Regions from separate parts of the Amycolatopsis sp. NPDC048633 genome, predicted to be linked through region 1. Evidence: riboswitches for the same ligand, from Rfam matches in the RefSeq annotation. Region 1 holds a riboswitch; each other region holds the start of a gene.

Region 1 (7,479 bases):
CGGTCGGGACGCCGCCGGCCTGCGCGGCGGCTTGAGCCAGGCGCAGGTCCTTGAGCATCAGGCTGCTGGCGAACCCGCCGGTGTAGTCGCGGTTGGCCGGGCTCGTGGGCACCGGCCCCGGCACCGGGCAGTTCGTGGTGAGCGCCCAGCACTGCCCGGACGCGGTCGAGGCGACGTCGAACAGCGCCTGGTCGGTCAGGCCGAGGCTGCGGCCCAGGGCGAAGGCTTCGCTGACCGCGATCATGGAGACGCCGAGGATCATGTTGTTGCAGATCTTCGCGGCCTGCCCGGCGCCGGTCTCTCCGCAGTGGACGATCTTCTTGCCCATGGTCTTCAGGTACGGCTCGGCGGCGATGAACGCCTCCGACGGCCCGCCGACCATGAACGTGAGCGTGGCCGCGGTCGCCCCGACCACCCCGCCGGACACGGGAGCGTCCAGGGCCAGATGTCCGGCGGCGAGCTCGGCGGCCGCCCGGGCGTCGGTGACCTCGATGGTCGAGCAGTCGAGGAACAACGTGCCGGGCGCGGCCGCGGGGACGATCTCGCGGTAGCAGTCCAGGACGTGCCGGCCGCTGGGCAGCATGGTGATGACGACGTCGGCGCCTTTCACCGCGGCGGCGGCCGAATCCGCGACGGCTATCCCTTCGACCCGGGCGGTGGGGTTCGGATCGTAGCCGGTCACCTTCTCACCCGCCGCCAGGAGGTTGGCGGCCATCGGACCGCCCATGTTCCCGAGTCCTAGAAAAGCGACGCTCATCGGGTCACCTCCGCGAAGTAGGCCTCGACGAGGTCGTCGTCGACCTCGGCCAAGGTGGACGGGTTCCAGCGCGGCGACCGATCCTTGTCGATGATCTGCGCGCGTACCCCCTCGATGAACTCGGCCGAGCGGAACGCGTGGTGCGAGACCCGCAGCTCTTGGTCGAGGACGCTCTCCAGGTCCGGCAGCTCGGCCGCCCGGCGCAGCGCACGCAAGGTCACCTTGAGCGCGGTAGGTGACTTGCTTTCGATTTCCTTGGCCGCGGAGACGGCCGCTTCGTCGCTGTCGCGCAGCCGGTCGAGGATCTCTTCGACGGTATCCGCGGAGTAGCAGTCGTCGATCCACGCGCCCAGCGAACTCGGCGGGGGAGCGTCGGCGACGAGGTCGATGGCCGCGTCCGGGGTGCGCGTGGCCAGCGCATCAAACAGGTCCGGCAGCCGCTCGGCCGGCACGTAGCGGTCGGCGAGTCCACAGCGGATCGCGTCGGCGCCGGACAGCTGCGCTGTGGTGAGCGCGGCGTGTGTGCCCAGCTCGCCGGGTGCCCGCGAGAGCAGATAGGTTCCGCCGACGTCGGGGACGAACCCGATGCCGACCTCCGGCATGGCGATCCGGGATCGGTCGGTGACGACACGGTGGCTGCCGTGCGCCGAGACGCCGACGCCGCCGCCCATCACGAGACCGTCCATGATCGCGATGTACGGCTTGGGGTACTGGGCGATGGCGGCGTTCATCCGGTATTCGTCGGCCCAGAAGTCCAGCGACGCCGTGCCACCCGCTTTGGCGTCGTCGTAGATGGAACGGATATCGCCGCCCGCGCAGAGCCCACGCTCGCCGGCGCCCTCGACGACGACCGCGCGGACGCCACGATCGTCACGCCACTGCTCGAGGTGCTCGGCGATGGCGTTGACCATGTCGTGGGTCAGCGCGTTGAGCGCGCGGGGGCGGTTGAGCGTGATCCGGCCGATCCCGCTGTGGACGAGGAATTCGACGTCGCTCACGAGGCCTCCTTCAGCATCCGGCGGGAGATGATCACCCGCATGATTTCGTTGGTTCCTTCGAGGATCTGGTGCACCCGCAGGTCGCGGACGATCTTTTCCAGCCCGTACTCGGCGAGGTAGCCGTAGCCGCCGTGCAGTTGCAGGGCCTGGTTGGCGACGTCGAAGCCGGCGTCGGTGCAGAACCGCTTCGCCATCGCCGAGAGCTGAGTGGCGTTGGGGTCGCGGTGGTCCAGGGCGTCAGCCGCGCGCCAGAGTAGGGTGCGGGCGGCTTCGAGATCGGTGCACATGTCGGCGAGCCGGAACTGCAGCGCCTGGGCCTCCGACAGCTTGGCCCCGAACGCCGAACGCTCCGAGAGGTGTCGGACCGCCTTGTCGAGAGCGACCTCGGCGCCACCCAGCGAGCACGCCGCGATGTTGAGCCGCCCACCGTCCAAAGCAGACATCGCCACCGTGAACCCGGCACCCTCGCCGCCGAGCAGCGCGGAAGCCGGGACGCGGGCGTTGTCGAAGATAACCTGGCGGGTCGGCTGGGCGTTCCAGCCCATCTTGACCTCGTTCGGGCCGAACGAGACACCCGGTGTATCCCGCTCGACGATGAACGCCGAGATGCCTCGCGCACCGGGGCCGCCGGTGCGGGCGAGCACGACGTACACCTCGGACGTGCCAGCGCCGGAGATGAACTGCTTGACGCCGTCCAGGACGTAGTCGTCGCCGTCTCGTCGAGCGCAGGTCGACAAAGCAGCCGCGTCCGAGCCGGCGTCGGGCTCGGTGAGGCAGTAGCTGCCGAGAGCGTCCATCGTGGACATCCGCGGCAGGTACCGGTACCGCTGGGCGTCGTCGCCGAACCGGTCGATCATGGTGGCGACCATGTTGTGGATCGAGACGTACGCGGCGATCGACGGGCAGCCGGTCGCCAGCGCTTCGAACACCAGCACCCCGTCTAGGCGGCCGAGTGCCGAACCGCCGACGTCCTCGGGCAGGTACAGCCCGCCGAGACCGAGTTGCGCGGCCTTGCGCAGGACGTCGACGGGGAAGTGCTTGGCCTGGTCCCATTCGACCGCGTGGGGCGCCAGGTGTTCGGCCGCGAAGTCCGCGGCCGTCTCGCGCAGCGCGCGTTGTTCGTCGGTGAGTCGCATGGCTCAGTCCATCGTCGGGATGACGAAGGAGGCGTCTTCCTTGATCCCGGACGTCCAGCGGGAGGTGACGGTCTTGGTCTTGGTGTAGAACCGGATGGAGTCGGGGCCGTGCTGGTTGAGGTCGCCGAAGCCGGAGCGCTTCCAGCCGCCGAAGGTGTGGTAGGCGATCGGGACCGGGATCGGCACGTTGACGCCGACCATGCCGGTGTTGACGCGGGCGGTGAAGTCGCGGGCGGTGTCGCCGTCGCGGGTGTAGATCGCGACGCCGTTGCCGTACTCGTGCTCGCTCGGCAGGCGCAGCGCCTCCTCGTAGTCGGCCGCGCGCACGATCGACAGGACCGGGCCGAAGATCTCCTCGCGGTAGATCCGCATGTCCGCGGTGACGCGGTCGAAGAGGCAGCCGCCGAGGAAGAAGCCGTTCTCGTGCCCGGGGACGGTGAGGTCGCGGCCGTCGACTACCAGTTCCGCGCCTTCGGCGAGGCCGACGTCGATGTAGTCGCGGACCCGCTGGACGGCTTCGGCGGTGACGAGGGGCCCGAAGTCGGCGTTCTCGTCGAGCGAGGCGCCGACCTTCAGCGTCTTCACGCGTTCGGTGAGCTTCTCGACCAGCGCGTCGGCGGTGGCTTCGCCGACCGGGACGGCGACGGAGATGGCCATGCAGCGCTCGCCCGCGGAGCCGTAGCCGGCGCCGATGAGGGCGTCGACGACCTGGTTGAGGTCGGCGTCGGGCATGACGATCATGTGGTTCTTCGCGCCGCCGAAGCACTGCGCGCGCTTCCCGTGCGCGGCCGCGGTCGTGTAGATGTACTCGGCGATCGACGACGACCCGACGAACCCGACCGCCTCGACGCGGGGGTCGGTGAGCAGCGCGTCGACGGCTTCCTTGTCGCCGTTGACCACCTGGAACACCCCTGGCGGCAGGCCCGCTTCGAGGAACAGCTCGGCCAGCCGCAGCGGCACCGAGGGGTCGCGTTCGGACGGTTTGAGCACGAAGCTGTTGCCGCAGGCGATGGCGGGCGCGGCCTTCCACAGGGGAATCATCGCGGGGAAGTTGAACGGCGTGATCCCGGCGACGACGCCGAGGGGCTGGCGCATCGAGTAGACGTCGATGCCAGTGCCGGCGGAGTCGCTGAACTCGCCCTTGAGCAGGTGCGGGATGCCGATGGCGAACTCGACGACCTCGAGACCGCGCTGGATGTCGCCGCGCGCGTCGGCGACGGTCTTGCCGTGCTCGGACGACAGCAGCCGGGCGAGACTGTCCTCTTCGGACCGGACGAGGTCGACGAACTTCATCAGCACGCGGGCGCGGCGCTGCGGGTTCCAGCGCGCCCACTCTCGTTGGGCGTCGGCCGCGACGCCGACCGCCTCGGCGACCTCGTCGGCGGAAGCGAGGGGGACCCGGGCCTGGACGGCGCCGGTGCTGGGGTCGAAGACGTCGGCGTAACGGCCCGAGGTGCCGGGAACCGGTTTGCCGCCGACGAAGTGGGTGAGTTCGGTGGTCATGGCACGCCTTTCGCGAGTAGCGCAGGACGGACTGCCCGGGCGCACGGGTCGTGGCCGGGATTTCGGGCAGGCTGAACTACCGCGGCGGGTCGCCGGTTTTCGCGCAGGCAGGAAGAATCCGCATGCGTTCAGCTCCATCCTCGTGGACGAACACGAATGCCTGCGGCCGGTATCCTGGCTCCCGGATCCACGCCGCCCCGGCCTTCCCGGCTTGCGCCAGTGGCCAACTCAGGTGGGGCGTCGCTCCCCGGTCACAGTGGCGGGACCGCGCCGGATTCGCACCGGCTTCCCTGCACCGCAGACCTGAGGACACCATAAAGTAGGTAGTCCTACTATGTCGACTGTGCCCGGGGTCTCACCCGGATAGAGGCGGGTCCGGTTTCGTCCGACTCCGGATGGCGCGGTGGCGAGTGTGTCGATAGCGTCGGCGCCTCAGTACCCTTGCTCGGGAGGTCGGATGGCCGAGTTCGAGCACGAGCTGGACAGCGGTGTCCGAGTCGCCCACACGGGCGCCGGGGTACGGCGGCGCCGTAGGATTCTCGGTCGGCACCGCTCTGCCCGGATGCGCGGGGCACACCGCCGTCCACCAACCTCAGCGAACGTGAATCAGCCCGAATCTCCTGAAGCGAGCCCCTCGCTTACCTGGATCCGGTCCCATCGCTGACGGTGTACAGGTCTGCGCAGCTGAGCAGCGGAAGATCATCCAGTAAAGACGCGAACCGGGCTGTATTGCGCGCAAACTTCTTGAAACAGAGAGATGCCGACAGTTTCATACACTCGCACAGGCTTCGCGCGCGGACCTGGAACACCACGTCAGCCCTGACATTCTCCCGAAAGGGCAATCCGCCCTGACCGTCCAGTTTCGAATGAGCCACTGCGTGCTCGGCGCTGCTTGCCAGATGATCACAGCTTGGACACGGCCGACATCCGGCTAAACCGTCGTCGATCTCGGCACGTGTTCGGACGCGGACTCCGACCGGGGCCGTGATCGAAGGAGGAGGGGACCATGCGGAAGACCAGGATGTGGGTCGGCCCGGCTGCGGTGCTGCTGGCGATCGGTGCGGCGGTGGCCGTCGCGCCCGCGGCATCGGCACAGGACTACATTGGCTCGATCAACAACTGCAACGGCCGGTGCGGCTACGGCGGTGTCACCGACAACCGCACGCGGGTCTATGCCTGCGACACCAAGAGCGACGGCTATGGGTTCCGCACCACCTACGTCCTGCGCAACGGGGTGAGCTGGTACGTCGACGACGCCAACGGCAGCGACTCTGGGTGCAGCGCGGTGATCCCGGGTACCGCGAGCAACCCGGTCGTGCGCTTCGGAGTCACGTGGAAGCGCACGGGTGATCCGGTCTCCGCGTGGTTCAACCTGCCCTGACCGCAGTTCGGACGGTGTGGCGGCGCCCTCGCCCAGCGTGGCGCCACCGCACTTGTCCGGGCCGTACTCGTCCTCGCCTGGTACGAACTCCGCAAACGTGTAGCTGCTGCGTATTTCTGGAGTGGCCTGACCTTCGCCGATGTTGCGGATGGTGCGACTCGCGACTTCCGCTGAACCCGGCGTGGGTCACGAACGCGCCGTATGTCCGGGGTGACGCGGTCTTACAGGCATCTGTCGAGGAAGAAGCCATTTTCGTGACCGGACACGGTGAGATCACGGCCGCCGACGACCAGTTCCGCGGTGGCTTCGCCACCGGGACGGCGACGGAGATGGCGACGCAGCGCCCGTCCGCGGAGTCGTAGCTGGCGCCGATGAGGCGTCGAGAATCGGGTTCAGCTCGGCGTCGGGCATCGCGACCATGCGGGTCGCGTTCGAACGTTTTGAGCACGAAGCTTTTGCCGCACGCGGTCTTCCACAGGGGAATCATCGCGGGAAGTTGATATAGGAGGTCCTACTATGTCGACTGTGCTCGGGTCTCACTCGAGCGGTGGGTAGGGGAGCAGGCTGCTGCTGTGCTCGTCCACTCGCAGGGTCTTGCCGATGGCGGGGAACGCCCGCTGCGGGCACGCCGGCCGCTCGCACACCTTGCAGCCCATCCCGATCGGCGTCACCGCCGCGTCCGCGCCGAGCGCGAGGCCGTCGGAGTAGATCAGCCGGCGGGCGTGCCGCAGTTCGCAGCCCAGGCCGATCGCGAACGTCTTGCCCGGGTCGCCGTGGCCGCCGACGGTGCGGTTCACCGTCCGCGCGAGCCAGAAGTACTTCTTGCCGTCCGGCAGCTCGGCGACCTGCGTGACGATCCGGCCCGGTGAGCTGAACGCCTCATAGACGATCCACAGTGGACATGAACCGCCGACGCGGGAGAAGTGGAACCCGGTCGCCGACTGGCGTTTGGAGATGTTGCCCGCCCGGTCGACGCGCACGAACGAGAACGGCACGCCGCGCGTGCCCCGCCGCTGCAGGGTCGAGAGCCGGTGGCAGATCGTCTCGAACCCGACGCCGAAGTGATCCGACAGCCGCGTGATGTCGTAGCGGTAGCGCTCGGCCGCGCCGAGAAAGACCCGGTAGGGCAGCACCAGCGCGCCGGCGAAGTAGTTGGCCAGGCCGATCCGGGCCAGCCGCCGCGCGGTCTCGCCGCTGAACGAACCGTCGCCGACCAGCCGGTCGATCGTGTCGCCCGCTTCCAGCATCGCCAGTTCCGAGGCGAGTCGGAACGCCGCCTGGCCGGGCCGAAGCGCGGGGGACAGGTGCAACGCGCGCGAGCCGGGGTCGAAGCGGTGCTGGTCGGCGCCGATCGGCGCGGCCGCGACCTCGACGCCGTGGCGGTCCCGCAGGCCCGCGGCCAGGCCGGCGCGCACTTCACCGGGGACGAGCCGGAGCTCGGCGGCCAGTTTCTCGGCGGGTTCGTCGAGCTCGGCGACGTAGTTGCGGCGTCGGTAGAACCAGTCGCGGATCTCCTCGTGCGGCTGCTGCGCCGCGGTCCGGTCGAGGCCCTGCTCGGACACCAGGGTCGCGATGTTCTCCACCGCTTCGCGGTAGCGCCGGTGCAGCGAGACCAGCGTGCGGGCGACGTCGGGCAGCTGCGTGGTCAGCTCGTCGACCTGGCCGGCGGAGATGACGCCGTCCACGGTGTCGTCGGCGAAGACC
Region 2 (7,479 bases), on a different contig from region 1:
ATGACGAGGTCGAGGGTTTCGAGCTTGTCGACGGCGTCGATGTCGAGGACGTCGTCGCCGAGGGCGAGGGACTCCTCGCGGGCGCGTTCCTGCCACTCGGGGTGCTTGGCGAGGTAGTACGCCATGGCGCTGCTGGTGATGGTCGTCGTGTCGTGCGCGGCCATCATCAGGAAGATCATGTGGTTGACGATGTCGGTGTCGGTGAACCGGTCGCCGTCCTCGGTGGTGGCGTGGCAGAGCGCGGTGAAGAGGTCGTCGCCGGCCGACTTCCGCTTGGCGGGCAGGGTTTCGCTGAAGTAGCGCTCGAGGACCTTCCGCCCGTGCAACCCGGCCGACCAGCGCCCGCCGGGCACCGGGAAGCGCACCAGCGCGGTGCCGGCGCGCACGGAGCTGACGAACGCGCGGTTGATCCGGTGGGCGTCGCCGCCGCTGCGCATGCCCATGAACACGCGCGTCGCGACGTCGAGGGTCAGCTGCTTGAGCGCCCAGTACAGCCGCGGCCGCTCGGTCGACCCCCAGCTCGCGACGCCTTCGCGCAGCGCCGGGCCCATCTCGTTGACGTAGCCGACGAGCCGCTGCCGGGTGAACGCCTCCTGCATGATCCGGCGGTGCAGGTGGTGCTCGCCGAAGTCCATCAGCATCAGGCCGCGCTCGAAGAACTTCTCGATGAAGAACTTCCAGCCCTCCTGCGAGAACGCCTTGTCCTTGTTGACGAGCGCGATCTGCGTCGCCTCCGGCCCGGACAGCGCGACGATCCGCCGGCCGAACCCGCCGGTCCACGACACGGGGCCGTAGAGCTCGTAGCGGCGAAGGCCGAAAGCGGGCCCGAAGCGCATCATCTCGAGCATGTGCCCGACGACCGGCGGGCCTTCGTCACCGAGGACGGGCTTGAGGCCGCTGCCCGCGGGCGGCGTCGCGAGTTCCTTGACGGGCCAGCGCGAGTGCAGCCAGCGTTCGTCGACCCGATGGGGGAGGGGGAGCGAGGTCAGCGGCGGCACGCGTTCGCGCAGTGCTTCGGCGGCTCGGCTCACGGTGCCCGGCAAAGTGACCATCTCCCCGCTGAGATCGGCTACCCCTCCACGATGCACCCTTGTTGGCGATGTGACAACACCTGGGCCGCCCTCTTTTCGGGTGGCTTCTCAGCGCGCCGCCGCGCGGCGGAACTCGCTGGGGTTCGCGCCCCGGACCCGTTTGAACGCGGCGCTGAACCCGAACGGGTCGGCGTACCCGACGGCGCGGGCGACCTCCGCGACCGTCTTGTCGTCCCGCTCGGCCAGCAGGTCGGCCGCGAGCGTCATGCGCCGGCGGGTGAGGTAGGTCAGCGGCGGCTCACCGACCAGGTCGGCGAACCGCTTGGCCAGCGTCGACCGCGACACCCCGGTGCGGTCCGCCAGCGCCCCGACCGTCCACGGCGCGGCCGGTTCGGCGTGCAGGAGACGCAGCGCCTGGCCGACCACCGGGTCGCGCTGCGCGGTCCACCAGGCCGGCGGTTCGCCGCCGGGCCGGTCGAACCACTCGCGCAGGGTGCAGACCAGCATCCAGTCGAGCAGCCGGTCGAGCACGACCTGCTGGCCGGGCGCGTCGACGGCGACCTCGGCGGCGAGGTGGTCCAGGACGGCGTCGCCGGTGCCCCCACCTTCGACGCGCAGGACGGCGGGCAGTGCGTCCAGCAGCCGGGCGCCGATCTCACCGCGCACCGGGTAGGCGCCGACGATCAACGTCGTCGCGCCGTCGCCGGGGTCGTGCCAGCCGCGGCGGTGCCGCGTCCCGCCTTCTTCGGGTGTCGCGCAGTGTTCGCCGCAGGACACCGGCTCGGCGCCGGTGCCGACCTCGTCGACGAAGGAGAAGGTTCCGGGCCCGCGCACGACGACCGTGTCGTAGGCGTTCAGCGGCACGGGCTCGCCGTGCTCCGGCGCGATCCAGCCGCTCCCGTCGAGGACGGTGCACAGCGTCAACGGCGCGCCGTCGACGAAGTGCAGCGCCCAAGGCGCGGACAGGGTCGAGCTGCCGAACAGCGAGCCGTGCGCTCGCAGGTCACCGAACGCGTCCACGCCCTCAGGTTAGACGATCGGACAGGCATTCCGGGGTCTCAGCCATGGGATCGTCCGAGCCGGTCGGGTTGACTGGACGGCATGACCGCGTTGACCGAGCAGGACCTCGAGTTCCTCCGCCGCCCGCTGCACGGATTCCTGACCGTGGCAGGCGGCCAACCGCGCCCGGTGTGGTTCGAGGCCGCTGCCGACGGCACGATCCAGCTGTTCTCGGAACCCGATGCGCCCAAGGTGCGCCGCCTGCGCCGCGACCCCCGCGCGTCTCTCGTGGTCGCCGCGCCGGTGGGCGAACGCGAGCGGTGGGTTTCGGCCGCCGGCCGCGTCACGGTGGAACCCGACGGCGCGCATGACCTCGCCGCGCGCCTGGCCGCTCGCTACTGGGACCTCGACGACCCGGCCCGAGCGGCCGACCTCAAGGGAATCCTGGCCACGGACCAGGTTCGGCTGGTCCTGCACCCGGAAACCGTGCACCGCTACGCCTACTGAACGGCCCCGGGCGGGCGCACCGCCCGGGGCGTTCGCCTCAACCCAGCTCGGCGCGCACCTCCCGGGCCGCTTCGACCAGGTTCCGCAGCGCCGGCTCGACCTCCGCATACCCGCGGGTCTTCAGCCCGCAGTCCGGGTTCACCCACACCCGCGAAGCCGGCACCGCGCCCACCGCCGTCCGTAGCAACGAAGCCACTTCGGACGACGAAGGCACTCGCGGAGAATGGATGTCGTACACCCCCGGCCCGACGCCGCGGCCGAAGCCGCCCGCGTTCAGGTCCGTGAGCACCTCCATCTTCGAACGCGCCGCCTCGATCGACGTGACGTCCGCGTCCAGCGCGTCGATCGCCGGGAGCACTTCCCCGAACTCCGAGTAGCACATGTGCGTGTGGATCTGCGTCGCGTCGGCGATCCCGGACGTCGCCAGCCGGAACGCCGACACCGCCCAGTCGAAGTACGCCCGATGCGCGCGGGACCGCAGCGGCAGCAGCTCCCGCAGCGCCGGCTCGTCGACCTGGACGACGCGGATACCCGCCGCCTCCAGGTCGTGCACCTCGTCGCGGATCGCCAGCGCCACCTGCCGCGCCGTCTCGCCGAGGGGCTGGTCGTCGCGGACGAACGACCACGCCAGGATCGTCACCGGGCCCGTCAGCATGCCCTTGACCGGCTTCGCGGTCAGGCTCTGGGCGTACCGCGCCCACTCGACCGTCATCGGCGCCGGCCGCGAGACGTCGCCGTAGAGGATCGGCGGGCGGACGCAGCGGGAGCCGTAGGACTGCACCCAGCCGTGCGCGGTCGCCGCGAAACCGGTCAGCTGCTCGGCGAAGTACTGCACCATGTCGTTGCGCTCCGGCTCGCCGTGCACGAGGACGTCGAGGCCCAGCTCCTCCTGCAGCCGGACGACCCGCTGCACCTCCGAACGCATCGCGGCGGCGTAGCCCGCGTCGTCGAGCGTGCCCGCGCGGTGCGCCGCCCGCGCCTTGCGGACCTCCAGGGTCTGCGGGAACGAGCCGATCGTCGTGGTCGGCAGCGGCGGGAGACCCAGCGCGGCCTGCTGAGCCGCTGCCCGCTCCGCATACGGCGCCCGGGCGACGTCCGGAAGCGCGGCCAGCCGGGCGCGGACGCCGGAGTCGGCCAGTTCGGCCGCCGAGGCGCGATCGGCGACGGCGGCACGCGCGCCGGCCAGGTCCGCGTCCTCCCCGCGCAGGGCGCGACCGAGCAGCACGACCTCGTCGACCTTCTGCCGCGCGAACGAGAGCCACCCCGCGAGCCGCGGGTGCAGGTCCTCCCGCGCGACGTCGTAGGGCACGTGCAGCAGCGAGCACGACGTCGACACGCTGACCGACTTCGCGACGCCGAGCAGGGTCGCGGCCCGGCTCAGCGCGCGCTGCGGGTCGGTCCGCCAGACGTTGCGCCCGTCGACGACCCCGGCCAGCACCTCCTTGTCCCGCAACGCCGGTTCGGCGGCGACTGCGTCCACAAAGGACTCGTCGGTGACCAGGTCGACGGCCAGCGCGTCGATGGGGGAGCGGGCCAGCGCGCCGAGGCCGCGGCCGAGTCCGCCGAAGTACCCGGCGACCAGCAGCTTCGGCCGGGCGGCCGCCTTGCCGAGCCAGTGGTACGCGCGGATCAGCGCGTTCAGCTCGGCCTCGGTGCGGTCGGCGGCGAACGCGGGCTCGTCGAGCTGCACCCACTCGACACCTTCGTCGTGCAGCCGCGCCAGCAGTTCGGCGTAGCGGGGGAGCAGGGTGTCGAGCAGGTCCAAGGGGCGGAACCCGTCGGTGCCCTTGCTCAGCAGCAGGAACGTCACCGGCCCGACCAGCACCGGCCGCGTCTCGATGCCGAGCGCACGAGCTTCCCGGTATTCGTCGAGGGGCTTGGTCCCGGCGAGGGTGAACTCGGTGTCCGGCCCCAGTTCGGGGACGATGTAGTGGTAGTTGGTGTCGAACCATTTGGTCATCTCGAGCGCCGGCGCGTCCTGGACGCCCCGAGCGGCGGCGAAGTACGTGTCGAGCGGCGAAAGACCGGGCCGAGCGGGCAGCGCGCCGAACAGCTCGGCGGTGTCGAGCACCTGGTCGTAGTGCGAGAACGTGTTGGACGGGACCGAGTCCAGCCCGGCGTCCCGCAGTTCCAGCCAGGTCCGCTGACGCAGTTCGCGGCCGACGGCCAGCAAGGCGGCTTCGTCGATCTTGCCCGCCCAATAGCGTTCCAGAGCGCGCTTGAGCTCCCGGTCCGGGCCGATCCGGGGGTAGCCCAGCACAGTGGTGCCGATGGTCACAGCTCTCTCCTCGCGAGCTAGTCCGAAGAGTCCGGACGCGCGCGAAGGCGAGCGTTTCGGTCGTGCCCATCCCGCGAGGCCCGGACTCGCGCACGCCGTCGGCGCACGCACCACGGGCAGGTCTTCGGACTCGTGGGCGCACTGCGCAGTCCTACCGGCCGTCGCTTCCCAAGCTCGCGCTCAGTGCTTCTTGACGGCTTTCGTTCCCACTCACCGCTGCGGGGCAGTCCCGGATTCGCGCCGGGTTCCCTGTTGCCTCCCCGGGGCGAACCCCGGGGAACCAGTGGCGAGTCCGAGTCTAGGTCACTTGTCCAGGTTGACGGTGAAGAAGTCGGTGAGCTTGCCGACAGCGAGATCGACGTACTCGCGCTTGTCGTAGAGGTCGACGTGGCTGGCGCCCTCGATCCAGTGGATCTCCGCGGGGCCGGTGGCGCGCCGGTGGGCTTCCAGGCCCATCCAGGCGGTGACGGCGCGCTCGCCGAGGACCTGCAGGATCGGGCGCGGGCCGATCAGCGGGACGGCGTGGAAGACGTCACTCGAAGCCATCTTGTCGACGCTATCCCAGGTGAGGAACTTCGCCGAGCGTTCGTGGTAGCCGCGGGGGCCGCAATAGTACTCCCAGCCTTCGATGCCGTGCTCGCCACCGAGCGCACCGGCCTGTGCGGCGGTCTCGGGGAACAGGGTCAGCACGCCGGGGTCTTCGCCGCGGGCGGCGGTCGTCCGGGCCTGGGCGGCGGTGTCGAGCAGGCCCTGGAAGACGGCCGGGTCCTGGGTGCCGTCGGCGCCGTAGCGGAACTGGCGGGCGGGTTCGGCGGTGCACACGGTCGCGACGGCCTTGACCCGGTGGTCACCGCCGGTGGCGGCGAGCGAGTAGCCGCCGGAGGCGCAGATGCCCAGCAGGCCGATCCGGCCGGCGTCGACCTCGGGCCGGGTGGTGAGGAAGGAGACGGCGGCCTTGAAGTCCTCGATCCGCTGGGCGGGATCCTCCAGGCCGCGCGGCAGGCCGCCGGACTCGCCCTGGTATGCGGCGTCGAAGGCGAGGGTCACGAAACCCTGCTCGGCCAGCAGACTTGCGTAGGTGCCGGAGGTCTGTTCCTTGACGCCGGTGCCAGGGTGGCCGACCACGAGGGCCCGGCCGTCGGCGTCGTCGGGAACGTAGAGGTGCGCGGCTATGTCGAGGCCGGCGCTGGTGAAGGTGACGGTGGTGGTCATGGCTCCACCATCGACCCGCGATGTGCCCGGGAAAAGCGGCGGGTTCCTGCCTGGGAAGAATCGTTCCCAGGCAGGAACCCGGAGGGAGATCAGTCCCAGTCGAGCGCGCCGCCTGACTGGTACTCGATGACGCGGGTCTCGAAGAAGTTCTTCTCCTTCTTCAGGTCCATCGCCTCGGACATCCACGGAAACGGGTTCTCGGTCTCGCCGAAGATCGGCTGGAGGCCGATCTGCTGCGCGCGCCGGTCGGTGATGAAGTGCATGTACTGCTCGCACAGCTGCGCCGACAGGCCGAGCATGCCGCGCGGCATGGTGTCGCGTGCGTACGCGACCTCCAGCTCGCACGCGTCCTTGAGCATCCCGCGGACCTCTTCCTGGAACTCGGGCGTCCACAGGTGCGGGTTCTCGATCTTGATCTGGTTGATGCAGTCGATGCCGAAGTTCAGGTGGATCGACTCGTCGCGCAGGATGTACTGGTACTGCTCGGCGATGCCGACCATCTTGTTGCGGCGGCCGAGCGAGAGGATCTGCGCGAAGCCGGTGTAGAACCACATGCCTTCGAAGATCACGTAGAACGCGACGAGGTCACGCAGGAACGCCGTGTCGGCCTCCGGCGTCCCGGTCTCGAAGTCCGGGTCCTCCAGGTGCTGCGTGTACTTCAGCGCCCACGCGTCCTTGTCCGAAATGGACGGGACCTCGCGGTACATGTTGAACAGCTCGCCCTCGACCAGGCCGAGGCTCTCGCAGATGTACTGGAAGGTGTGCGTGTGCACGGCCTCCTCGAACGCCTGGCGCAGCAGGTACTGGCGGCACTCGGGGTTCGTGATCTGCCGGTACACCGCGAGCACGATGTTGTTGGCCACCAAGGACTCCGCGGTCGCGAAGAAGCCCAGGTTGCGCTTGAGCATCTGCCGCTCGTCCTCGGTGAGGCCGTCCTTCGACTTCCACAGCGCGATGTCGGCCTGCATGGCGACCTCGGTCGGCATCCAGTGGTTGTTGCAGCCGGCCAGGTACTTCTCCCAGGCCCAGGTGTACTTCATCGGCAGCAGCTGGTTGACGTCGGCGCGCGCGTTGATCATGCGCTTGTCGTCGACGTTGATCCGGGCGGCCCCGACCTCGATCTCACCGAGGCCGGTGGCGCCGGTCGTCTCCACGTTGGTCATGTCTCAGGGGTTCCTTACTGGCAGGCTTCGCAGTCGGGGTCGTCGATGCGGCAGGCGGCGCCTTCGGTGGCGACGAAGTCGACGTCGGTCTTCGGCAGCTCCTGGGACTCCGGCTTCGGAGCCGGGGTCACCGGCACGGCCGGAACCGAAGCCGAGGGTGCCGGTGCCGGGGCCGGAGCGGCGGCGGGGGCCGCCGGAGCCGAGGTGGCCGAGACGGCGTTCAGCTTGCCGTCGGTGCCGCGCAGGGTGCTCTTCTCCACGTGCGTCGCGGACTGCGCCCGCAGGTAGT
Region 3 (7,479 bases), on a different contig from region 1:
TCGGCCGCGGTGGTGCACGGTCCGGCGGTGCCGGGCCGGACCGCGGCGATCCGCGGGATCGGGTTGGTGTCGGCGGTCGCGTTGAGCGAGAACGACCAGCCTTCGAACCCGCCCGTGGTGAAGTCGCGGTTCTTCACGCCCCACTGGCTGTACTCCCACGCGCAGTTGTTCCCCGCGTGCCAGTAGGACCAGTACCCCGCCGCGGGCGGAGTGTCCACACAGGTCTCTTTGTAGTGTTCGTTGCCCTTGACCGGGATCTCCTCGACCGCCGACGGCCGGTTCTCGATCCGGCAGATGAACGCCTCGCCCCAGCGCTGCACCCCGGCGATCTGGAACCCGGCGTTCTTCAGCGCGTCCAGCCCGGTGCCGCGCCCGGTCTGCGGGTCGCAGCGCACGATCGTGGTGCCGCCGAGCCGCTGGAAGTCGATCACGACCGTGACGCCGGTGCCGTCGGTGCAGAACCCGGGGTGGCCTTTGCTCTGGTCGACGGCGTGGGCGATGCCCGGGGTGAGGGCGGCCGTCAGCAGGACGGCTGCCACCACACCGGAAACTCGACGGATCACTGCACCGTCAGCGACGCGGTCGAGTAGACCGTGCCGCCGGTCCCGGTCGCCTTGATCGTGTACGTGTAGGTGCCCTTGGCCGTCGGCGTGATCGTCTTCGTCCCGCCGGGAACGGCCAGCGAGCCGGACCAGGAGCCGCCGCCGGTGGCCGGGGCGACCGACTGCGCGGTGAGCGTCGTGGAGTTGGTCGACGTCCAGGTCAGCGTGGTGCTCTGGCCGAGGGTGATCTTGCGGTCCAGGTCGTCGGCCGAGAGGCCCACGGTCGGGTTGGTGGCGTTGACGGCCGGGTTGCGCGGGGTCACGCGCGGCACCGGGTTCGTGCTGGCGCCGCGGTTGAGGGAGAACGACCAGCCTTCGAAACCACCGGGGACGACGTTGCGGTTGAGGGCGCCGTAGCTGCTGTAGGTCCAGGTCGTGTCCGCGCCGGTGGCGTTCCAGTACGACCAGTAGGCCGCGGCGGGCGGCGTCCGCACGCAGGCTTCCTTGTAGGTCGGGTTGCCCGAGACCGGGATCGACTCGGACGCCGACGGCCGGCCCTCCAGCCGGCACACGAACCCGAGCCCCCACTGCGCGACGCCGGCGACGGCGATCCCCGCGTCCTGCAGGGCCTGGATTCCGTTGCGGTCGGTGCCCGGCGTGGCGTTCGGCGAGCACCGGGTGATCGTCGGCGCGGCGGTGCCGCCGTTGCCGTTCAGCTCCTGGAAGTCGATGACGACGGTGACGCCGGTGAGCGCGTCGGTGCCGGTGCAGATTCCGTTGTAGCCCTTGGCCGGGTCGACGGCCGACGCCGGTGTCGCCGACGTGCCGGCAAGACCGGCCAGGACGGCGAGCCCGGCCAGCAGCGAAGGAATGCGTCTCATGGTGTTACCCCCGGTTGTTGTGCGATGTGCTGCGGATGAGGTGGCGCAGGCCCATGGCCAGCGCGAGGACGAGGAGGAGCGCCGCTCCGGAGAACCGCGTCGCCAGCCAGAACGCCGAGTTGCTCGTGGCCGGCTGCGCGATCACGGGACCGCCGCCGATGGCGGCGAGCGGCTGGGTGGACAGCGGCAGGCGCGCTGCCGTGACGAGCGGGGAGCCGTCCGCGCCGAGCCAGGTCCGGGCGGCGATCCCGGCCGCCGCCGCGATGCTCGCGCCCGGGTCGCTCGGCCCGCCGGGTGCCTTCGGAAGCCCGCCGTCAGCCAGTACCAGCGCGCCGAGCGACTGCGCGGCCTTGCTCGCATCGAGCCCGGCCACCTGGCGGCCCCCGGCGACGACCGCGGTGAGCGTGGCGTCGGGCTGGCCGCCGGCGCCGGTGACGATGCCGTCGGCTCCGGTCCGTGCGGTCAGCGCCGCGGCGGCGGATTCCAGCGCGTGCCGGTGATCCGGCGTCCAGCCGGCCGGTGCCGCGTTGTCCGGCATCCCGACGGCAGCACTCACTGACGCGCCGGCAGTGCGCGGTTCGGCGTTCAACGCCTGAACCGCGACGGCGGTCGCCGCCAGGTCGCCGGTGACGCACGGCTCCGGGACGAACGCCGCCGGGAAGAGTCCGTCGGCGCACTGGTGCGCGACCAGCACCCCGGTCGCGGCCTTCGCGGCGGCGAGGTCGGAACCCGCGGTTGTCGCCAAGGTCGCCCACGCGTGGCGCTGGAGGGATCGTGTTCCGTCGGCGAATTCGCCGGTGTCGGTGAACTCGCCGGCCGGGGTGCGCAGGGCGGTGAGGTCCTGGGTCAGCTGGGCGGTGACCGGCGCGAGGTCGTCCGGAGCCTGCCCGCCCGCGGCCAGGAACTGCGCGATGGTCTGCAGCTTCGCCAACGGCTCGGCATACGACGCCGCACCGGATTCGTAGGGCGCGCCGTGGGCGTAGGCCTTGATCGAGTCCGGGTTCAGCAGGAACCGCGACGCGCGGGCCACCGCGTCCGGCTGCTGTCCCAGCGTGCGCAGGGCGAGCACGAGGTCGGCGGTGAGGTCGTAGTCGACGAACGTTTTGCCGTCCTGGCTGACCTCGACGTGGTCGCTGTCGACGAGCTGCCCGGCGAGGTAGCCGCCGAGCCGGTCGGCCGGCGTCGGCCCGGCGACCTGCGCCGGCGCGCCGGCGGGCGTCACCACGGTGCCGCGCGGCGAACCCGGCCGCAGCGCGGGGGTGCCGGCCTTCTGGCTGACCGGCGGCTTCACGGCGGGACTGCCCGTCGCCGGGGGCTTTTCGCCGGGCGGTGGCGGTGGCGGAAGACAGCCGGGGTCCGGTGGCCCCTGCGCTCCGGCGTGTCCCAGCGTGAGGTCGTGGAAGCCGACCTGGGCCAGGCCGAGCGAGGCCTGCGCGCTCGCGCGGATCCAGGTGTCGAGGCTGCCGATCCCGTTCGTGCGCGCCGCTTCGTATTCGGCCGGGGTGTAGGCGATGGCGCCGAGCTGATCGCCGAGCCGGTTGCCCGAGTCGGCCGCCGTCGCCTGGGCGGACTTGAGAAACGCGGTCCCCGAGGCCATCGCGGCGTCCACGCATCCGGCGTCGGCGAGCGCCTGCACGATCAAGCCGGTGCTGTTGGTGTTGGGCGCTTCGGTGCCGACCCCGCCGCCCCAGCCGCCGCTCGCGGTCTGGTGCGCCTTCAGCCACCTCACGGTCTTGGTGATGGGCCCCTCGAGGTTCGCCGCACCGGCGTCCCGCGCGGCGAGCATGGCCGAGAGCGCGATGCCGGTGGTGTCGCCGTCCGGCGCCGACTGGTCGAACGGCTTGCCCTCGTCGCAGGTCGAGATCTTGTGGCCGTCGGGGGTCACCTGGTCACCGGTCTCGGTGGTGGGGATGAGGCCGAAGAAGATCCGGAAGTAGCCCTCCGAGCACTGCTGCTTCAACATCGTGTCGATCGCGAGCCGATCGGTCAGGCCCACGCCGGCCAGCCCGATCACGGCCAGGGCCTGGCCGAACATGTTGGCGTTGTTGCTGACGAAGTCCTTGAAGTCCGGGTTCTTCGAGTAGTCGCTGACCCGGCCCTTGTCGACGCCGGAGCGCGCGATCGTGCCCAGGGTTTCGGCGACCATGTCGTGCCCGCCGAACGCCCGTGGATCGCGTCCCGCGATTTCCGCGGCGACCAGCACCTTCGCCGCGGCGCCGCCGGTGATGATCGCGTCGTAGCCCTGTCCCGGGACGAGGCCGTCCCAGGTGTAGTAGTCGGTGGCGTGGTGATCGAGGTACTCGACGATCGGTGCGGCCAAGGCTCCGTCACCGGAGGCGTACATCGCGAACAGGGTGTCGATCATCAGGCCGTGGTCGGGCAGGTCCCCGCCCAGCGGGTTCTGCAGGGTTCCCTCGGGCGAGAGCTGCGCAGAAAGCCACTGCGACGTGGGTTTCGAGGCCGCGAGTTCGCCGGCGAAAGCCGGGGTCGACGAGCCCACGGCAACGATCAAGACAGCGGACACCAAAGCGGCGAAGCGCGGGCCGGCCAAGTGGTCCTTCCTCTCCCCAGACGCCGGCGCGCACCCCGAGAAGAGACCGGCCACGACGGCCGGGCGTCCACTCGCTGTTTACGCGACAGCGGTTCGACAACACCTGCCCGAGGAGGTAATCCGACTCGTCACCCAAGGTGACCCACGGTTGCGCGACAGTGCCGGACTTCGACCGGCTTCCCCTGCCACGGGCAGAAAATCATGAGGTTGTACTGGTCAAACAGACGGACAGTAACACCTGCTCAGCCGGACGGGAACGGCAAACTCACGTCGACTACGCAGTGAGCCGTTCGACGAGCGCCTCGACGAGATCGGTGCTCTCGTCCGGGTCGAGCAGGCCGGGCAAGGTCAGCCGCTCGATGATCAGCCAGTTCAGGGCCAGCCACAGCAGCTTGACCGTCGTCGCGTCGCCCGGCAGGCCGGTCTTCAGGTGGTTTTCCACGTTGAAGTCGAGGTCCGCGCGGATCCGCGTCGTCAGCACCTCCCGCAGCTCCGGCCGGCGGGCCGCCTCCAGGCGCAGCTCCAGCAGGGCCAAGAACCCCGTCGGGAACGCCGCCACGCGCTCGACCAACTCGTGCATCAGCTCGACGAGGCGGGCGCGGTCGCGCGGGCCGTCGAACGGGGCGGCCAGCGTCGCCTCGTCCGGCACCAGCCGTTCGTAGACGCGCTCCCCCGCGCCGGTGAGGATCTCCTCGCGACCGGCGAAGTAGTTGGAGGCGGTGCCGGTGGGCACCGCGGCCCGCTGGTCCACCGCGCGGAACGTCAGCCCGCGCGCGCCTTCCGCCGCCAGGACCTCGATCGCCGCGTCGAGCAGGGCCGCCCGTCGTTCCGGGTTGCGTCGCGCCATCACTTGTAACCACTCCGCTTGTAGTGCTACCGTCTAACCACTACAGGTAAAGTACTACAGATCAAGTTATTCTGGGGGTCGCATGCGCAAGCTCGTCTACTACGTCGCCGTCTCGATCGACGGGTTCATCACCGGGCCGGGTGGCGAGGTCGACTTCTACCCGGAGGCGCCGGACATGGTCGAGTACCTCCGGGCGGAGTTCCCGGAGACGATGCCGAGCCACATCCGGCCGCACATCGGCCTCGACGGCGCGCCGAACAGGCGGTTCGACACCGTGTTCATGGGTCGCGGCACCTACCAGCCGGCCCTCGACGCCGGTGTCGCCAGCCCCTACGCACACCTGCGGCAGTACGTGGCGTCGACGACGCTCGGGGAGCTCGCCGACCCCGCGCTCAAGGTGGTCACCGACCCCGTGGCCACGGTCCGCCGGCTCAAGGAGGAGCCCGGCGAGGACATCTGGCTCTGCGGCGGCGCGCGGCTCGCGGGCGAACTGCTGCCGGAGATCGACGAACTGGTGTTCAAGCGCTACCCGGTCGTCGCGGGCTATGGCCTTCCGGCGTTCACCGGCCCGTTCCGGCCGCGGCCGTTCACCCCGGTGGAGACCCGGACGTTCAGCCACGGCGGCACGGTCACCACCTACCACCCGGCCTGAGGTTCGAGCTCCAGCTAGCGGACGAGCGCCGTCAAGGCTTGGCGGAGGTCGGCCGGGTGGCGGACCCAGAGGTCCACCGCTGTGCCGTCGGGGGACGTAAGCGTCAGGCAGCCTTGGCTTGCCGGGCCCCGAAGCGGGACGACCTCCGCTGTCCACGACCGGTCGAACGTCAGCGGGCCGACGCCACGCTCGCGGTCGGCTTTTCTCGGCTCCCAGCACAGTTCGCCGTCTCGGAGGGACAGCCGGCCCAGCAGTTCGCCCACCTCGTCGGCGCGGCGGGCGTGGCGGCCGGGCGCCTTGGCGCCGAGGAGCTGGGCGACCTGCACCGGCAGCTGAGCCGACCACGACGGCGGCTCCCCCGCGGCGCGTCGTCGGCGCTCCGCGCGGGCGTCCCGCCACGCGATCAACGAGAACACCAGGTACACCAGCGCGAGGAGGCCGAGCAGGCCGGCCGCCGCCGGGACCCAGCCGGTCTTGAGGCCCAGCAGCGCCGTCAACGCCGTGAGGTAACCGGCGGCGAGCAGCGTGCGGGTGCGCCGCCGGCGTTCCCGGTCCCGGCCGTATCCGGTCATGCCCGCGTCCGATCGGTTCGGGTCAGCAGACGATCACCCGCCTGCCGTAAGGAGAATACGTCCGCGGCGCGGGTGCGGCGGTGCCGCGGCGGAGTAGGTGGGCACGGTGGTGACGGCAGCCCGGGTCGCGGCTGGGGCAGCGCAGCGCGGACTTCTTGCCGTCGACGTCGGGACTCACCAGCGCGTCACCGTCCAAAGAGGACGATTCGGCGCCGTGCGCGAGAGCGCCGTCGCCGTCGCTGCGCACGCCCGCGGCGGCCAGTGCACCGGGCGCGGCCGGCGTGGCTCCGGACAGAGCACTAGCGGGTGGTCCAGTGGACGATGCCGGGAACCACGACCAGCAGGGCCACCACGAGCCAGTAACGGCCCGCTTTGAGCTGCGGTGCGCGGAAGGCGAACAGGGCGTTCAGGCCGGCCACGACCAGTCCGGCGAATACCAGTGAGACCAGGCCGAGCCCGATCACGAAGCCCGCGCCGTCGTCGACCACGGTGGGGTCGATCGTGCCCCACCCGAGCTCACCCGCGAGGACCTGCGTTCCCAGCATCGCGAACGCGACCGGGTAGGCGCACGGGATGGCCAGCAGCAGGTTGAGCGGAACGCCGATCAGCCACACCTGATGCGGGCGGAGCTCACGACGGGGCATCCGCTCATCATGCCGGAACACTCGTCAGGCCGTGCCGGGCCGGCTGCCCGTCGTCGACGGCGCGAAGCTCGTGCTCACCACGGCCGGGTTGGTGCGGGCACATTTCCGGGACCCGGCCAGGTGAACCGAGCGGGTCCGCGGTCCGCCCCCAGACGGTCCGCGGACCCGCTCAGGCCGCCGTCCCGTCCGCCTGGCTGCGGGGGACCGCGGACTTCATCAGGCGGCCCAGCAGGACCGCGTGGTCGGCGAACCGCTCGTAGTGGCGGCTCAGCTGGACGACGTCGGCCACCGCCGCGCCGGCACACCGGTTCCGGACATCGGCCAGGATCCGGCGCAGATCGTCGAGGTCGTCCTCGAGACTGATCAGCGAACGGACCTCGCCGGCGCCGGCCGTCAGTTCCGCCAGCCAGACCGCGATGCGCCCCATCTCGACGAAGTCCGGGATCAGCTCGTGCGGCAGCACCGGATGCGGGTAGCACCGCTGCACCGTCCGCGCGACGGCGAGCGCGAGCAGGCTCAGCCGCTCCAACTCGGTCAACGCGTGGATCGTCGCAAGCACCGTCACGGCCGGTGCTCGCAGCACGGGAGCGGTACGCGCCAACTCTTCGCGCCGGCGGTCGAGCCGGACCGAGTCGGCCACGATCTCGTCGGCCAGTGCGACATCGGCCTCCTCCAGCGCCACGGTGGCCCGCTCCATCGAGGCCGCGGTGGAGCGGACCAGCTGCAGGAGGTCCGCGGTGGCCAGGCCGAGTTCGGTGCGCATGTCCCCACGCTGTCCACCGAGGACAAC

What was found. Region 1 has a riboswitch for cobalamin ahead of AB0C38_RS11365 (CoA-acylating methylmalonate-semialdehyde dehydrogenase). Riboswitches for the same ligand answer to the same signal wherever they lie in the genome.
Region 2: linked by a shared signal. The riboswitch ahead of metE (5-methyltetrahydropteroyltriglutamate--homocysteine S-methyltransferase) and the one ahead of AB0C38_RS11365 (CoA-acylating methylmalonate-semialdehyde dehydrogenase) in region 1 are both predicted to bind cobalamin.
Region 3: linked by a shared signal. The riboswitch ahead of AB0C38_RS08450 (hypothetical protein) and the one ahead of AB0C38_RS11365 (CoA-acylating methylmalonate-semialdehyde dehydrogenase) in region 1 are both predicted to bind cobalamin.

The regions. Positions count from the first base shown of each region.
Region 1 is NZ_JBEZHS010000004.1:127,369-134,847, reverse strand. Features, by position in the region: gene mmsB (3-hydroxyisobutyrate dehydrogenase) at 1-757, opposite strand, end outside; gene AB0C38_RS11375 (enoyl-CoA hydratase/isomerase family protein) at 754-1,755, opposite strand; gene AB0C38_RS11370 (acyl-CoA dehydrogenase family protein) at 1,752-2,891, opposite strand; gene AB0C38_RS11365 (CoA-acylating methylmalonate-semialdehyde dehydrogenase) at 2,895-4,394, opposite strand; cobalamin riboswitch at 4,541-4,726, opposite strand; gene AB0C38_RS11360 (hypothetical protein) at 5,401-5,775, shown strand; gene AB0C38_RS11355 (short-chain fatty acyl-CoA regulator family protein) at 6,312-7,479, opposite strand, start outside.
Region 2 is NZ_JBEZHS010000007.1:94,521-101,999, reverse strand. Features, by position in the region: gene AB0C38_RS16085 (cytochrome P450) at 1-1,052, opposite strand, end outside; gene AB0C38_RS16080 (AraC family transcriptional regulator) at 1,140-2,051, opposite strand; gene AB0C38_RS16075 (pyridoxamine 5'-phosphate oxidase family protein) at 2,133-2,537, shown strand; gene metE (5-methyltetrahydropteroyltriglutamate--homocysteine S-methyltransferase) at 2,575-4,815, opposite strand; cobalamin riboswitch at 4,913-5,115, opposite strand; gene AB0C38_RS16065 (alpha/beta hydrolase) at 5,119-6,027, opposite strand; gene AB0C38_RS16060 (ribonucleotide-diphosphate reductase subunit beta) at 6,117-7,190, opposite strand; gene AB0C38_RS16055 (ribonucleoside-diphosphate reductase subunit alpha) at 7,205-7,479, opposite strand, start outside.
Region 3 is NZ_JBEZHS010000002.1:411,319-418,797, reverse strand. Features, by position in the region: gene AB0C38_RS08460 (ABC transporter substrate-binding protein) at 1-542, opposite strand, end outside; gene AB0C38_RS08455 (hypothetical protein) at 560-1,423, opposite strand; gene AB0C38_RS08450 (hypothetical protein) at 1,428-3,923, opposite strand; adenosylcobalamin (AdoCbl) riboswitch at 4,037-4,182, opposite strand; gene AB0C38_RS08445 (TetR family transcriptional regulator) at 4,249-4,821, opposite strand; gene AB0C38_RS08440 (dihydrofolate reductase) at 4,904-5,473, shown strand; gene AB0C38_RS08435 (hypothetical protein) at 5,488-6,045, opposite strand; gene AB0C38_RS08430 (hypothetical protein) at 6,068-6,292, opposite strand; gene AB0C38_RS08425 (hypothetical protein) at 6,345-6,689, opposite strand; gene AB0C38_RS08420 (phosphate transport system regulatory protein PhoU) at 6,859-7,452, opposite strand.